Linked DNA regions of Lujinxingia vulgaris. The protein of the gene in region 1 interacts with the protein of each later gene in a pairwise test. Links are inferred from orthologs where the notes say so. Each region holds a gene or a part of one and is shown in the gene's direction. Other genes may lie near its edges.

What was found. Proteins that work in one complex are often made in the same cells at the same time.
Region 2: the proteins of priA (region 1) and FRC98_RS11060 interact in binary tests that used the Escherichia coli proteins (3 or more experiments, as listed by UniProt). The link is inferred for Lujinxingia vulgaris from one-to-one orthologs.

What each region holds. Positions count from the first base shown.
Region 1 is NZ_VOSM01000002.1:146,159-153,890, reverse strand. What follows is about bases 1,741-4,877. They hold priA (replication restart helicase PriA), read left to right. Parts: upstream 1,741-2,140; coding sequence 2,141-4,615; downstream 4,616-4,877. Other genes in these bases: FRC98_RS04325 (AAC(3) family N-acetyltransferase), read left to right, coding at 4,640-4,877; FRC98_RS04335 (ATP-dependent DNA helicase RecG), read left to right, coding at 1,741-2,144. In the rest of the region: FRC98_RS04340 (hypothetical protein), read left to right, coding at 1-51; more of FRC98_RS04335, read left to right, coding at 69-1,740; more of FRC98_RS04325, read left to right, coding at 4,878-5,470; FRC98_RS04320 (bile acid:sodium symporter family protein), read right to left, coding at 5,493-6,395; FRC98_RS04315 (hypothetical protein), read right to left, coding at 6,542-7,147; FRC98_RS04310 (hypothetical protein), read left to right, coding at 7,374-7,732.
Region 2 is NZ_VOSM01000004.1:447,113-450,908, reverse strand. Bases 1,034-3,796 are described here. They hold FRC98_RS11060 (single-stranded DNA-binding protein), read left to right. Parts: upstream 1,034-2,076; coding sequence 2,077-2,517; downstream 2,518-3,796. Other genes in these bases: FRC98_RS11050 (tetratricopeptide repeat protein), read left to right, coding at 3,214-3,796; FRC98_RS11055 (hypothetical protein), read left to right, coding at 2,756-3,196; FRC98_RS11065 (tetratricopeptide repeat protein), read right to left, coding at 1,034-1,764. In the rest of the region: more of FRC98_RS11065, read right to left, coding at 1-1,033. UniProt on the Escherichia coli protein: Plays an important role in DNA replication, recombination and repair. Binds to ssDNA and to an array of partner proteins to recruit them to their sites of action during DNA metabolism. Acts as a sliding platform that migrates on DNA via reptation.

The sequences.
Region 1 (7,732 bases):
GAACCGGCCCCCGCCCCCTTCGCACACCTGCGCTTCTGCCAGGCTTCCTGATCGCCGCACCCTCCCCCATGGCCGACGCCTCCCCCCACATCCCTGGTCGACTCGCGCTACGCCTGCTCCAGCCCCACCCCCTGGGGCTGGAGCGCCTGCGCGGCATCGGCCCCAAAACCGCCGCGCGCATGCGCGAGCGCGGCATCCTCGACCAACTTCATTTGCTGCTGCATATGCCGCGCAAATACCGCCCCACCTACCGCTTCTGGCCCGGCCATGAGCTCATCGAACGCCGCGCCTCCTTCGTCGAGGTCATCGGACAGATCTCCCACGTCCTCCCCCCCGCACGCCACAGCCGCGCCCCCCTGGAGGTCCGCCTCCAGGTCGACGACGCCGAGTTCAAACTCATCTGGTTCAACCTGGCCTTCCCCGGCTTCGTCAAAAAGTTCCAACCCGGCGACTGGATGCGCGTCGAAGGCAAACTCGACCACGAGCGCGACCCCGCTCAGATGGTCCACCCCACCTTCGACATCCTAAAATCCCGAGAAACCCGCGCTCCTCAGACCGAAGTCGTCCCCATCTACAGCTCCATGGAAGAGGTCCGCGACTCCCTCATCCACCCCGCCATCGCCGAGAGCTTCTCACTCCTGCACGCCGACCTCGAAGAAGGCGCCCCCCTCAACCTCCTCCGCCAACACGAGCTCCCCACCCTGGCCGACGCCCTCAAAACCATCCACGTCCTCACCCCCTACGACGACCTGGACTGTTTCCGCGAAGCCCTCACCACCGCCCGCAACCGCCTGATCTTTCAAGAGTTCTTCGACCTCCAGCTCGCCCTCACCCGCCGCTACGTCGCACAGCGCCGAGCCGCCAACGCCCCACGCCTCACCGAACGCGAACTCGGCCGCGAGCTCCTCAAAAAGATCCCCTTCGATCTCACAGGCGATCAGAAGTCCGCCATCGCCACCATCGCCGATGACCTCGCCAACCGCATCCCCATGCGACGCCTCCTCCAGGGTGACGTCGGCAGCGGAAAGACCGTCGTCGCACTCCTCGCTGCTGCTATCGCCATCGCCAACGGCCACCAGGTCGCCCTCCTCGCTCCCACCGAGATCCTCGCCCGCCAACACAGCCGCAACGCACACGCCCTCTTCACCGCCCTCAACATCCCCCACGCCCTGCTCGTTGGCGCCCAACCCTCTGCCGAACGCCGCGACATCCTCCACCAACTCGCCAGCGGGGAGCTCGGCCTCGTCGTCGGCACCCACGCCCTCGTCCAGGATGACGTCGCCTTCAAAAACCTCGCCCTCGTGATCGTCGACGAACAACACAAATTCGGCGTCGACCAACGCGACGCCCTCCTCGCCAAAGGCCAGGATCCCCACCTCCTGGCCATGACCGCCACGCCCATCCCCCGCTCCTTAGCCCACGCCGTCTTCGGCGACCTCGACCTCACCCTCATCCGCGAAAAGCCCCCCGGTCGCAAACCCGTCCGCACCGAGCTTCGCGACCGCTCCCGCGCTCCCAAAATCTACGACTACGTCAAAAAACGCATCACCGAGACCGGCGAACAGGCCTACTTCGTCTACCCCCTCGTCGAAGCCAGTGACGCCCTCGCCAACCGCCGCTCCGTCACCGAAGAAGCCGAACGCCTCGCCAACGGCCCCCTCAAAGGCCTGCGCCTCGGCGTCCTCCACGGCCGCATGGACGGCCCGGCCAAAGACGCCGTCATGCAACGCTTCTCCAACGGCGACATCGACGTCCTCTGCGCCACAACCGTCGTCGAAGTCGGCGTCGACGTCCCCAACGCCACCGTCATGGTCATCGAAAACCCCGAAGTTTTCGGGCTGAGCCAACTTCACCAGCTCCGCGGACGCGTCGGCCGAGGCTCCGTCGACTCCATGTGCATCCTCATCACCGGCTTCTCCCTCACCGAAGACGCCGAGCTCCGCCTGCAGGCCTTCACCACCACCGACGACGGCTTCAAACTCGCCGAAACCGACCTCGCCATCCGTGGCCCCGGCCTCTTCCTCGGCGTCAAACAGGCCGGACTCCCCGAATTCCGCTTCGGCGACGTCCTCCGTGACGCCCACTGGCTCCAGGCCGCCCGTCACGACGCGCGCCGTATCCTCCTGGGAGACGCTTCCCGATGACCTCCCCCCTCTACGCCCAGGTCGCCCTCGACGTCCCCCTCTTCACCGCGCTCTCCTACCGCGTGCCCGACCACCTGCGCGACGACATCGCCCTCGGACAGCTCGTCCAGGTCCCCTTCCGCAACCGATCCAAGACCGGCCTCATCACCGACCTCACCTCCGAGCTCGATGATCCCGCGCTCGCCCCCAAAATCCGCGACCTCTACGATCTCGTCGACGCCGAACCCCTCCTCTCCACAAACGACCTCAAGTTCCTCTCCTTCGTCGCCGACTACTACCTCTCCCCCATCGGCGAAGTCGTCCGCCTGGCCATCCCCTCCGCCGTCCGCGTCGAGGGAATCAAGCACTACCGCCGCCTCCCCGACGACCAGCGCCCCGCCTCGGCCACACCCCTGCCCCTCGACCTGGCAGACGCCCTGGCCTCCTTAAGCTCCGAAGAGCCCTCCCCCGTCGCCTCCCTGCGCGAGGCCTACCCCGACCTCACCTACCACCGCCTCTCCGAGCTCGAGCGCCGCGGCCTCGTCGAAGTCACCTACCAGGAAAGCGGCTCCCTCAAGCCCAAAACCGAGCGCTACTTCAAACTCCTCCCCCGCCCCAGAGGCACCCTCACCGGAAGGCTCGGCTCCAACCAACTAAAAATCCTCAAACTCCTCGACGGCATGCCCTCCCTCTCTCTCCCCGAGATCCGAGAGCACATACCCAGCCCCTACTCCAGCCTCAGCGCCCTCGAAGACCGCGGCCTCATCACCTCCTGGGAAGAAGAGGTTTACCGCGACCCCTTCGAAAACGCCCCCGTCGAAGCGCCCCCCGAGTTCGACCTCACCGAGCGCCAACTTCACGCCGTCAACGCCGTGGCAGAAGCCCGCAACGCCGGCCGCTTTGAGGGCTTCGTCCTCCACGGCGTCACCGGCAGCGGCAAGACCGAAACCTACGTCCGCATCATCCGCGACACCCTGGCCGAAGGCCGCCGCGCCCTGGTGCTGCTGCCCGAAATCGCCCTCACCCCCCAGTTTGTCGGCGTCTTCCGCTCCCACTTCGGCGAACGCATCGCCGTCCTCCACTCCGGACTCACCCCCGCCCAGAAGTTCGACCAGTGGCGCCAGATCCGCCGCGACGAAGTTGACATCGTCATCGGCGCCCGCTCCGCCCTCTTCGCCCCCATCAACAACCTCGGCGTCATCGTCGTCGACGAAGAGCACGACTCCAGCTTCAAACAAGAAGAAGGCACCCGCTACAACGCCCGAGACATGGCCCTGGTCCGCGCAAAACTCGCCAGCGCCCAGGTCATCCTCGGCAGCGCCACCCCCATCCTCGAGTCCTTCCACAACGCCCAACTCGGCCGCCTCACCTACCTCCCCATGCCCGAGCGCGTCGCCGCTCGCGCCATGCCCCCGGTCGACATCGTCGACATGCGCCGCGGCCCTCACAACCCCACCGCCGGCCCCTCCAACCTCCTCTCCGCGCGCCTGCTCTCCGAGCTCGACAACACCCTCCACGACCAGAAGCAGGCCATCCTCTTTCTCAACCGCCGCGGCTTCTCCCCCTGCGTCCTCTGCGAGTCCTGCGGCCACATTTTCGAATGCCCCAACTGCGACGTCTCCCTCACCTACCACCGCCGCATGGAAGCCCTGCGCTGCCATCACTGCGACTTCTCCCTGCGCATGCCCGAATCCTGCCCCCAATGCCAGCACACTGGCATTGAGCGCAAAGGCGTCGGCACCGAACAACTCGAAAACCACCTCCACGAACTCTACCCCCGCGCCCGCGTCGCACGCCTCGACCGCGACACCGGCGCCGGCCCCCGCCTCCAACAACTCCTCTCCAGCTTCCGACGCCGCGAGATCGACATCCTCGTCGGCACTCAGATGGTTACCAAAGGCCACGACTTCCCCGACGTCACCCTTGTCGGCGTCGTCTTAGCCGACATGAGCCTCAACTTCCCCGACTTCCGCGCCGCCGAACGCACCTTCCAACTTCTCACCCAGGTCGCCGGTCGCGCCGGACGCGCCGACAGCCCAGGAAAGGTCATCATCCAGACCTACACCCCCGACCACTACAGCCTCCTCACCGCCCAGAACCACGACTTCTCCACCTTCGCCCAGCACGAACTCGCCCAGCGCCAGGCCATGGGCTACCCCCCCTTCGGCCACCTCATCGCCCTCAAGTTCGAAGGCACCCACGAAGGCGCCACCGTCCAGGCCACCCGCGATTACGCCACCGCCGCGCGTCGCCTCCTGCGCTCCGACCGCACCTTCGGCGACAACATCGCCATGCTCGGCCCGGCCATGGCCCCCATCGGCCGCATCAACAACCGCTCCCGCTGGCAACTTCTACTCAAGGCGTCGGACCGCGCGCTGCTGCGCCGCTTCGCCATCCGCACCCTCGAACTTGCCAAACACTTCGAGGCCGGTCAGCCTCAACATCGCAACGTCCGCATCATCATCGACGTCGACCCCCTAAACATGCTCTAACCCCTCCTCACCCCGAGCCGCGCGATGTCCCACGCCGACCTCATCCGCCGCACCCACGCCCCCCACACCCGCGCCTCCCTCACCCGCGATCTTCGCGCGCTCGGCCTCTCCCCCGGCATGAACCTCCTGGTCCACTGCTCCATGCGCCGCATCGGCTTCATCGCCGGCGGCGCCCACACCCTACTCCTGGCTATCCTCGACGCCATCGGCCCCGACGGCACGCTGATGGTCCCCACCCACACCTCCCTCAACACCGACCCCGCCCGCTGGGAAAACCCTCCCCTCCCCGCCGACTGGCTAAAAACCCTCCGCGACGCCACCCCCGCTTTCGACCCCTTACGCACCCCCTCCCACCTCATGGGCCAGCTCGCCGAACTCCTGCGCACCTGGCCCGGCGCCCGCCGCAGCTCCCACCCCGTGGGCTCCTTCGCCGCCCTCGGCCCCGCCGCCTCCCAACTCGTCGACCACCACCCCCTCCTCAATGAATTCGGCGACACCTCCCCCCTCGCGCGTCTCTACGACCTCGACGGCCACATCCTCCTCCTCGGCGTCGGCCACGACCGCAACACCTCCCTCCACCTCGCCGAACACCGCGCTGACTTCCCCACCAAAACCACAATCACCGAAGGCTGCTCCATGCTCGTCGATGGCCAGCGCGCCTGGGTCACCTACCCCATGCTTGCCCTCGACACCGACGACTTCTCCGCCCTAGGCCGCGACTTCGAAGCCACCCACCGCCCCCCCGACTTCCACCTCGCAAAGATCGGCAACGCCACCGCCCGCCTCATCCACCAGCCCACCCTGGTCGACTTCGCCACCGACTGGATGGAACTCCACCGCCACCCCGACGACTAAGCCCCAACGCCCCCCAAACCCCTCAGGCAGCCTCGACCGCAACGCCCTCATCTGCTGCAGCCACCTCCGCCCCCTTACGCCCGAAATACGCCATCATCGCCCCACCCGTCGCAAACATCACCAGGCTGTAAATCCCTCCCGGCACCGCCATCTGCCCCTGCATCAGAATCGACGTCGCAATCACAATCGCCAGCGTCCCATTCTGCATCCCCGACTCAATCGAGATCGCCAGCGCCTGCGGCAACTCCAACTTCAACAGCTTCGACGACCAGAACCCGATGAGCATCATCGCCACGTTCAACCCGATCGTCACCGCCGCAAGCTCCGCAAAATGATTGCGCAGCACCTCGATATTCGCCGCAATAATCCCGATCAGCAGCACCACAAACACCACCACCGACCCCACCCGCGCCGGCGGCTCCAGCCGATCCGCAAGCGCAGGCTTACGCCACCGCAACAACATCCCCAGACTCACCGGCAACACCGTGATCCCCACGATCTGCCCGATCGTCTGCGCCAGCGGCAACGTCACCGTCGTCGCCTCCCCCATAAAAAAGCCCAGCGAAAACATGATGATCAGCGGAATCGTCACCACGGTCACAAACCCGCTGATCGCCGTCAGCGTAATCGACAGCGCCGTATCTCCCCGCGACACATGCGTGATCAGATTCGACGTCACCCCACCCGGACACGCCGCGATGATCATCACCCCCACCGCCATCTCCGCGCTCAACCCGAGCGCCACCGCCAAACCCAACCCCACCAGCGGCAATAGCACCAGCTGGTTGGTCAACCCCACCGCCACCGCCTTCGGATACACCACCACCCGCCGGAAGTCGTCCACCACCAACGACAACCCCATCCCCAGCATGATGATAAAGAGCGATAGCGGCAGCACCACCGACGTCAGGACACTCTCTTCCATGATCTCTCCGAGCTCATCTGCGCACCGCCGACTCACACCGGCCGCATACTGTTAACCGTGAGCCCGAAGTATCCCTTCACCCCTCCCCTGGCGCAACTCCCCATCAACGCGGCGGTCGATCATCGAACCGACCGCCGCTCTTCACCTCACCAACTCCAGACCCAGTCCCGCTGCAGGAAATTCGACACCGCATCGCCGCTGCTTTGCTCCAGATCCACCAGAATACCCGCCTCACTCTCCGTCGGCCCCACGTCCGCGCTCAACACCATCCCCAGCACGGTCGTATCCGCCTCATCCACACTCGGAGCATACGTCCCGTTGAGCTCGCTCACCTCAAACCTGTGATCCACATCCACACGCCCTTCCTCCCTCACCATAGCCCGCACCGCAAACGCCTCGTCCAGCGCATCGCCATCCACAGTCGCCACACTGAAGATCAGCGGGAGCTCCAAACGCGACTCACACACATCACTCTCCAGATAGAACGCGTTATCACCGTCGCGCTCAATCATCACCGAGAGCTCCTCACCGGCGCTCGGCGACTCATCCGCCTCCACCGTCGCCGTGGTGCTCAGCCCATCAAACACATCTCCCGGCACAACACCGTTGGGCGCCTCGTCCGACCACGCAACAGCGCTCTCGGAGTAGTTACAGTCCCCAGGCTCCGCCATGTCGTCTTCGGGCTCAGTCCCATCCAACCCACATCCCGAAACCACACCGCACATCAACACACCCATCATCATCTTCTTCATCGTATCCCCTGAAATTTGCGTCGCCTCCCATCACGTTCAGCGCGCGTAGAGTTAGGTTGCCAGACCCCTACCCTAAACAGGCTACAAAACGCATTTCAACACATCTCTCGATCCCGGTACCTCACCGGCCTGTGCCCTCTTCTCCTGCAACGCACAACATGCTAAACTCCGCCCCCTTACGCACGGCGTACGAGCCATGTCACCTCTCACCACCAGGACCCATACGATGTTTAAAAACCTCATTCTCCTCGCCATCTTCGCCCTCGCGCTGGTCGCCTGCGACAGCAAGACCGAAGTCCCCGCCGAAGCCGAAGGCGAAGTCCCCACCCAGGCCGAAGCCCCTGCCGAAGCTGAAGCCGAAGAAGCCGCAGCTCCCGCCGAAGGCGAAGCTGAAGAACTCCCCATGGTCGAGGTCAGCGCCGAAGGCACCGAATTCGATCCCCCCGTCCAGCCCGAGCAAATCCCCGAAGGCGTCTACTACTGCGACATGGGCACCGTGCACTACGCCATCGCCAACGACGGCTCCACCCGCTGCACCCTCTGCAACATGATGCTCACCAAAAAGGGCGCGGACGGCGAGTCCGC
Region 2 (3,796 bases), on another replicon or contig:
GTCCAGCGCGTTGAAGCCGGGCGTGTCCCAGAAGTTGATCGAGCGGAGCTGGGGGTGGGGGTAGCTATAGTCGAGGCGCGCGATGGCCTCGGGCTCTTCGCGCATGTGCTGGCGAGCGCCGGCGAAGTCGACGTCGAGCTGGCGGCCGTCTTCGTAGACGACGCGGGCGCCGGCGCGCGGGCCATATCCCATGATGCAGGCGTGCGCGGTGGTGGGGAGCACGCCCATCGGGACGACTGCCTCCCCCAACAACGCGTTTACCAGGGTGGACTTGCCCGCGTTGAACTCACCGACGATGGCCACGGAGAGGGGGGCGTTGAGGTCTTCGAGAAGTTCGCGAAGACGGGGGATGAGCGGGCCGGCGTGTGGGTCGGCGCCGTAGAGGTTTAGAAGGGCTTCGAGGGCGGCGATGAGCTCCGCGCTGCTTCTGGGATCTTCGGGGGGATGCCAGTGAGGTTGAAGCGCGCGCAGCGCGCGCGCACGCGTGGCTGAAATCATGTCGCGCAGACGCGAGGTGGGGTGCGCCTCGGTGGCGGCGTTAAGGGTGATGAGCGCCTCGGCGGCGTCGCCGAGCTCCAGGGCAACTTCGGCCATCGCGTGCAGGTAGGGGGCACGCTGATCGGGGGCGAGCATGATGGCTTCGTCGAGAAGGTGGCGGGCGCCCAGCGCGTCGCCGGCGTGAAGTCGGCATCGGCCAAGCCCGTAAAGGAGTTCGGCGCGGCGTGGTGAGGTCGTGGCGTCGGGCTCTCCGGAGTGGTGCGAGGTGCTTCGGGAGAGCGCCTTTTCGAAGTGCGCGCGCGCCCGCTCGAAGTCTTCGAGTTCCAGCGCGCTGCGGCCGGCGCCGGCCAGCGCGCCGAGGTGGTCGGGGTGAAGCCCCAGCGCGCCCTCAAAGCTCGCCAGCGCCCGCTGATGTTCGCCCACCTGGGCGTAGGTCTGGCCGATGAGGCTGTGGATGTCAGCGGCGATGGTGTCGTCGCAGTCGGGCTCGCAGACCGAGAGAGCTCGCAAGAGCAGCGGGTTGGCGCGCGCGGGCTGGTGCATCGCGACGTGCGCGCGCGCTGCGCCCACCAGCGCGTCGAGGTGATCGGGCTGGCGATCGAGCACGTGCTCGTAAGCATCGGCGGCGCGGGCGGGGTGGCCCTGGCGCGAGGCGATCTCACCCTGGGTCAGGAGGTGTTCGACGGAGGGATGTTCGGCCGGAAGATCGTCGAGGATGGCCGCCGCGCGGGTGGCGTCGCCCCTGGCGAGCAGCGCGCGGGCAAGCAGCACGCTGGCCTCGGTGTGCTGCGCGCGGAGACGCAGCGCGCGCTGGAGTTCGCGCGCCGCCTTATCCGCTCGTCCCTGATCCAGGTAGATCCGCCCCAGCGCGAGGTGAACGTCAAAGTCGAAAGGCGCTTCATCGCCGATGGCCAGGGCGCGCTGCAGATGCGCCTGGGCCTCGGCGCTGCGCCCCAGGCGCTCCAGCGTCAGGCCGAGGTGAAAGAGGGTGGAGGGCTCTTCGCGGATGGCCAGGGCGCGCTCAAACGCAGTGACCGCCTCGTCGAACTCTTCGCGCAGCGCCAGACAGAGGCCCAGAAGATGATGGGTGCGCTCGATATCCGGCCGCCGCCGGAGCGCTTCATCCAGAAGATGGCGCGCGCGCACATATTCGCCGCGATCCATGGCTTCGCGGGCGCGCTCGTGCAGCAGACGCACGTCTTCGGGAAGTAAGACTTCGTCGAGGAAGTCGCCGACTCGGGCACCTATTTTATCAAAAATGCTCATGGTTGCTGGACCCCCGCACTTGCGGAATTACCCATTATTTGTTCAGGTGGTGAAGCTGGACACGTTGGCCGGTCTGGCGAGTGAAAAAGATCGAAAAAGATGCTCGCAGAAGGCAAAGTCTGACGCAGGTCGACGATAATAGAGAAACCAGCCGCGGCGCCATGACGCATTTGCCACGGGATGTGGCGGCGACGTTTCAGGGCTGGTTGTTGCATCACGGGCCAGCGCGCTTGGAGAGCCGGGCGTGCTGGTATATGACAGGCCAACGCGAGGCCCGAAAGGGCCGACGACAGATATCTAAGGAGGCACGTTATGAGCTTGAACAAGGCGATGATCATCGGGAACCTGGGCTCGGATCCGGAGGTTCGTTACACCCAGAGCGGCGCGGCCGTGGCGAACTTCAACATCGCCACCAACGAGGTCTGGACGGATAAGTCCGGTGTGAAGCAAGAGCGCACCGAGTGGCACCGCGTGGTGGTCTTTGGCAAGCAGGCCGAGAACTGCGGCAAGTACCTGAGCAAAGGCCGGCAGGTCTTTGTGGAGGGGCGGATGCAGACGCGTGACTGGGAAGATCGCGACGGCAACAAGCGCTCGACCACCGAGATCGTGGCGCAGACCGTGCAGTTCTTGAGCGGCGGAAGCTCGGCGGGGCGCTCCGATGGACCCTCGTCCTACGGCGACAGCGATCGCGGCTCGTCCGGGGCCGAGTCGAGCTTCGATCAGTCCTTCAACGACGACGATATTCCCTTCTGAGTCGTCGGCGAGCCCCGTGGCTTGAGGTCGCGGGGCACGCGTATGTGTTGAGGAGCGGCGGTGACGTTGAAGAGACGCGCCGCCGCTTTTTTCGTAGTGCGTTTTTTCGTAGCGCGTCGTCTTTTGGGAGGCGACGCGATATCGGACACAGGGTTCGAGGGGCGGCTTTTTGGGCCGCCGCCTCAAGCTGTGAACCGCAGTCTGTGCCACCGAACTTCCACTATCTTCGGAGGTTAAGATGGCTGAGGCATTGAAGGAAGACGCCCACGCGCGTTCGACGCGGGTGTACCTGGAGCTTATTGAGCGGGGCATCGCTGAGGGGGAGTGCGGCGATCGCAGCGAATTTTTTGAGGCCATAGCCGCCCTGATGCATGGTGATGTGGATCTGGCCGCGGAGCGTTTTCGTCACGCTCAGCGCCATTTGCCGCCACCTTTCGGGCCGATGGCCAGCTACGGGCTGGGCCGCTGTGAGGTGAAACGCGGACGGAGCGGCGTGGCGATGCGCGTGTTTAAAACGATCGCCTCAGGTGAAGCGCCGGCTGAAATCCGGCGGCTGGCCTGGTTGGAGGTTGAGGCGCTGGCGATTACGCGCGATGATCGCCTCACATGCCGCAAGGCGCGCGAGGCGCTGGCGCAGCTCGATGGCGAGCTTGAGCCGGTGCCCTCGGGCACGACGTAGATTGGGATACGATCTGGATGGAACCCTCCTCGCCACAGGACGCACATAACCCGCTGGGGCTGGCGCTCGATTTTATGTTCGGGCGCGGCTACCTGTGGGCGGAGCGTCAGCCGATCAGCGATTGGATCACGCTGGAATCGCTGCGCATGGAGATCCCGGATCTGAAGTTTCCCTTCGACGCGCGCTCCGGGCTGGATCGTTTCCGGCATACGCGGGCCTGGGTGCGGGAGGCGGAGTTTGCGATCTCGGAGGTGGGGCTCGGCGATCTTTTGAGCGAGGCGGCCGCCACCCTGGAGGGGTTTGAAGAGCTGCAGGTGCGCTTTCTGGATGACGCCGCCCACGTCAGCTTGAGGCTTAAAGCCTTCGGGGCGGACAGCTACCTGAGTTTTCGGGCGGCGCTGATTCCGCCGGAGCCGGCGCGGGCCGATGAGGTGCATCTCTCGCTCTACGACTATCGGGCCTACGGGGCGCTGCCTTACCCCGCTCGCCTGGTGGCCTATGAGCTGATCTCAAGTTTGCTCAACGCGCCGGGGTTGCGCTCGCCAGGGCGCGGCAAGAGTTTCAGGGTGGGGTTGGCGGGCGATATTGTGATTTTCAGGC